DNA from 2 places in the Simplicispira sp. 125 genome. Region 1 is predicted to be linked to the other one. Evidence: riboswitches for the same ligand, from Rfam matches in the RefSeq annotation. Region 1 holds a riboswitch; the other holds the start of a gene.
The links. Region 1 has a riboswitch for S-adenosylhomocysteine ahead of metH (methionine synthase). Riboswitches for the same ligand answer to the same signal wherever they lie in the genome.
Positions count from the first base shown of each region.

Region 2: it holds a riboswitch for S-adenosylhomocysteine, as region 1 does, so the genes downstream of both, ahcY (adenosylhomocysteinase) here and metH (methionine synthase) in region 1, are expected to answer to the same signal.

Region 1 covers NZ_QEKM01000001.1:3,284,050-3,286,440, reverse strand. Annotated here, with positions in the region: gene metH (methionine synthase) at 1-1,334, opposite strand, end outside; S-adenosyl-L-homocysteine riboswitch at 1,365-1,444, opposite strand; gene C8D04_RS15340 (PACE efflux transporter) at 1,487-1,933, opposite strand; gene C8D04_RS15335 (LysR family transcriptional regulator) at 1,997-2,391, shown strand, end outside.
Region 2 covers NZ_QEKM01000001.1:3,818,258-3,820,648, reverse strand. Annotated here, with positions in the region: gene ahcY (adenosylhomocysteinase) at 1-1,061, opposite strand, end outside; S-adenosyl-L-homocysteine riboswitch at 1,127-1,208, opposite strand; gene C8D04_RS17840 (MFS transporter) at 1,247-2,391, opposite strand, start outside.

The DNA.
Region 1 (2,391 bases):
TTGCCGATGTCGTGCACGTCGCCCTTGACGGTGGCAATCACGATCTTGCCCTTGGTGCGCACGTCGCGCCCGGCGAGTTCGTCCTGGCGTTTTTCTTCTTCGATGTAGGGGATGAGGTGCGCCACGGCGAGCTTCATCACGCGCGCGCTTTTCACCACCTGGGGCAGGAACATCTTGCCCTGGCCAAACAGGTCGCCGACGATGCTCATGCCGTCCATCAGCGGGCCTTCAATGACGTGCAGCGGGCGTCCGCCCTGGGCCAGGATGCCCTGGTACGCCTCTTCGGTGTCCTCGACGATGAAGTCGGTAAAGCCGTGCACCAGCGCATGGCTCAGGCGCTCGCCCACGGTCTTGGGCGATTCGGGTGTACCGCGCCATTCGAGTTTTTTGCTCTCGTCCTTGGCACCGCTCTTGGCGGTTTCGGCCACTTCGAGCAGCCTTTCCGCCGCGTCAGGACGGCGGTTGAGGATGACGTCTTCCACACGCTCGCGCAGCACCGGGTCGAGGTCGTCGTACACGCCCACCATGCCGGCATTGACGATGCCCATGTCCATGCCGGCCTGGATGGCGTGGTACAGGAACACGGTGTGGATCGCCTCACGCACCGGGTCGTTGCCGCGGAAGCTGAACGATACGTTCGACACACCGCCAGACACCTTGGCGCCGGGCAGGTGGGCCTTGATCCAGCGTGTCGCTTCGATGAACTCAACCGCGTAGTTGGAATGCTCCTCGATGCCGGTGGCCACGGCAAAGATGTTGGGGTCGAAGATGATGTCTTCGGGCGGAAAGCCCACCTCGTCCACCAGGATGCGGTAGGCACGTTCGCAGATCTGGATCTTGCGCGCGAAGGTGTCTGCCTGCCCTTGTTCGTCAAACGCCATCACCACGGCAGCGGCGCCGTAGCGGCGCACTAATTTTGCATGGTGCTTGAAGGCCTCCACGCCCTCCTTCATGCTGATCGAGTTGACGATGGGCTTGCCCTGGATGCAGCGCAGCCCGGCTTCGATCACCTCCCACTTGGAGCTGTCGACCATGATGGGCAGGCGCGCAATGTCGGGCTCGGACGCAATCAGGTTCAAAAAGCGCACCATGGCGGCCTTGCTGTCGAGCATGGCCTCGTCCATGTTGATGTCGATGATCTGCGCGCCGTTTTCGACCTGCTGGCGTGCCACGGCCAGCGCGTCCTCGAACTGGCCGTTCAAAATCATACGGGCAAAGGCCTTGGAGCCGGTGACGTTGGTGCGCTCGCCGACGTTGACGAACAACGTGCCAGCACCAATGGAGACGGGCTCCAGGCCCGACAGCCGCATGGGAGGGACGGAAATTTCAGACATGGGAACTCACCTGTATTTCTGATAGCCCGGAACAGGTGAGCGTCGTTGCGGGGGCCTGGCATTCCAAGCCTGACAGTCCGCGCGGGACTGCTGCAACGCTCCTTGGAATGGATCGATTTTAGGGCGGCGCAAATGCCCAGGAGTACACAAGCTTATGCCGCGGAGGCGGGCAAGCCAAAAACCTGGTCAAAACTCCAATTAAAGACAAAGGTGTAGCACAGGAAAAACACCACCAGCCCCAGGTCCATCACCAGCGCCTGCCACAGGCTGATGTCGAACCACCAGGCAAACAGCGGCACCAGCGTAAACACCAGTCCGCCCTCGAAGCCCACCGCATGCGCCAAGCGGCGGCGCAGGCTGCGGCCGCGCACCACCTGGCGGGCTTCCCAGCGCTCAAAAAGGGCATTGAAGACCAGGTTCCAGGCCACGGCGATGGCCGACGAGGCCACAGCCATCACCCCGGCATGTCCCACACCCTGGCTGGAAAACTGCGCGAGCCCGAAAGTGGCGACGGCAATGGCGATCAATTCGTAAATACTGACGTAGACCACGCGGCGGCGCACGCCGTGCAGGCCGGGGATGAGAGGCGGAGATGGCATCGCATCGAATTTATCGGCTCTAGGCTGATAATTAAAGTCAGCTTATTTCAGTTTTATTGATAGATGGCCTTTTCCTCTGACAGCGTGCAATTGTTTCTGGCGGTGCTGGACCACGGCTCCTTCTCCGCCGCCGCGCGGGCACTGGGCCGGGTGCCCTCGGCCGTGAGCATGGCCATGGGCCACCTGGAAGCGGAGTTGGACATGGCGTTGTTTGACCGCCACGGACGCGAACCGCGCCCCACCGCAGCGGCTCGCGCCCTCGAGCCCCAGGCCCGCTTGCTGGCGGGGCAGCTGTTGCAGCTCAATGCGCAGGCCCTGGCGCTCACCCAGGGGCTGGAGGAACGTCTGACGCTGGCCATTGCCCCCGAGCTGCTGGCTGCCCGCTGGACGGGGCCGCTGGCGGCCCTGGCCCACGAATACCCGCTGCTGCAGGTGGAGGTGCTGACCGCACCGCAAGG
Region 2 (2,391 bases), 530 kb from region 1:
ACCTGGATTTCGTTGTCGAAGTGGCCAATGTTGCAGACGATGGCCTGGTCCTTCATGGCGGTCATGTGCTCGAAGGTGATCACGTCACGGTTGCCGGTAGTGGTCACAAAAATGTCGGCCTTGTCGGCCGCGTATTCCATGGTCACGACCTTGTAACCTTCCATCGCGGCCTGCAGCGCGTTGATGGGGTCAATCTCGGTCACCCAGACCTGGGCCGACAGCGCACGCAGCGCCTGGGCGCTGCCCTTGCCCACGTCGCCGTAGCCCGCAACGCAGGCCACTTTACCCGCAATCATCACATCGGTGGCGCGCTTGATGCCGTCCACCAGCGACTCGCGGCAGCCGTACAGGTTGTCGAACTTGCTCTTGGTGACCGAATCGTTCACGTTGATGGCGCGGAACATCAGGCTGCCCTTGGCGGACATTTCCTTGAGGCGGTGCACGCCGGTGGTGGTTTCTTCGGTGACGCCGATGATCTCCGCACTCTTGCGGCTGTACCAGGTGGGGTCCACGGCCAGCTTGGCCTTGATGGAGGCAAACAGGCAGGTTTCTTCTTCGCTGGTAGGGTTGGCAATAAGGGATGCGTCTTTTTCAGCACGCTTGCCCAGGTGCATGAGCAGCGTGGCGTCGCCGCCGTCGTCCAGAATCAGGTTCGGGCCTTCGCCGGGCGTGCCTGCAACGCCGAAGTCAAAAATACGGTGCGTGTAGTCCCAGTAGTCGGCCAGCGACTCGCCTTTGATGGCGAACACCGGTGTGCCGCCCGCAGCAATGGCGGCGGCGGCATGGTCTTGCGTCGAGAAAATGTTGCACGAAGCCCAGCGCACCTGCGCGCCCAGCGCCTGCAGCGTCTCGATGAGCACGGCGGTCTGGATGGTCATGTGCAGGCTGCCGGTGATGCGCGCGCCCTTGAGCGACTGCTTGGCAGCGAATTCTTCGCGGATGGCCATCAGGCCGGGCATCTCGGTTTCGGCGATGCGGATTTCTTTACGGCCCCAGGCGGCCAGGCCAATGTCGGTAATGGCGCAGTCGGTGAGGACGGGGGCGTTGACGCGTGCGTTCATGGTTTGCTCCAAAGCATGTTTGAAAAACCACTCGCCGGGGGAAGGTACAGGCTCACCACACGGAAAGTGGATGAGCGTCGTTGCGGGATGACTCCGAGCCTCACGTCCCGCATACACAATGGGGCCGCTGCAACGCTCCTCGGAGGAAGGGGCGATTATATCGGCACCGCAGGCGGCGCGCTGCCTCACCCCTTGGCGGCATCGGCCCTGCTGCGCAGGCGCAGCGCGAGCCACAGCGCGCCCGCCAGCAAGACCAGCGAAAAGACCACCAGCGCCGGCCACTGGCCATGCTCCCAGAACCAGCCCCCGGCCGACCCCAGCAGGCTCGACCCCAGGTAGTACGCCAGCAGGTACAGCGACGAGGCATGCCCCTTGGACTGCAGCGCCAGCCGCCCTACCCAACCGCTGGCCACGGCGTGCGCCACAAAGAACCCGAAAGTCAGCACCGCAATGCCCGCGATCACCCCCGCCAGGGGCGCCACCAGGGTCAGCAACACGCCCGCCGACATCAGCACCACACCGCCGACAAGCACCGGCGCACGGCCCAGACGGTCTGCCAGCGCGCCCGCGGTGGGCGAGGCCACCATGCCGAACAGGTAGACACTGAAGATCAGCCCGATCTGCGTCTGGCTCAGGCCATAGGGCGGCAGGGCAAGCCGGAAACCGGCGTAGTTGAACAGCGAGACAAACACCCCCATCAGCGCAAAGCCCGAGGCAAACAGCAGCGGCAGGCCCGGCGTTTGCAGATGGGCGCGCCAGGCGCCCAGGTGGTACCGCAAACCCAGGGCCCTGCGCACCGCCGGGGCGCCCGGCCTGTCGGCGCGCGGCAGCAGCAGCACAAAACCGACCGCAGCCACCAGGCCCAGCACCCCCATGGTGGCCAGGGCCACGCGCCAACCAAAGTGGTCTGCCAGCGCGCTCATGCCAATGCGCCCCGCCATGCCGCCAAAGGCCGTGCCACCGATATACAAGCCCATGGAAAACCCCAGCCCGCGCGGGTGGATGTGGTTTGACAGGTACGCCATCGCGACGGCAGGCACGCCGCCCAGCAACAGACCTTCCAGCGCCCGCGCCGCCAGCAGCGCGCCCCAGGAGGGCGCCAAGGCGGCCAGAATGTTGAACAGGGCCGCCAACGCCATCGATACGAACATCAGGCGGCGCTGGTCGCGCCCCTCGGACAGCGCCCCCGCGGCAAAGATCGCCACCGCCAGGCAGCCCGTGGCCACCGAAAGCGCCAGCGAACTGCTCGCCGCGCCCAGGCCGAAATGCGCGGCCAGCTCTGGCAACACCGGCTGCACGCAGTACAGCAGTGAGAAAGTGGCAAAACCTG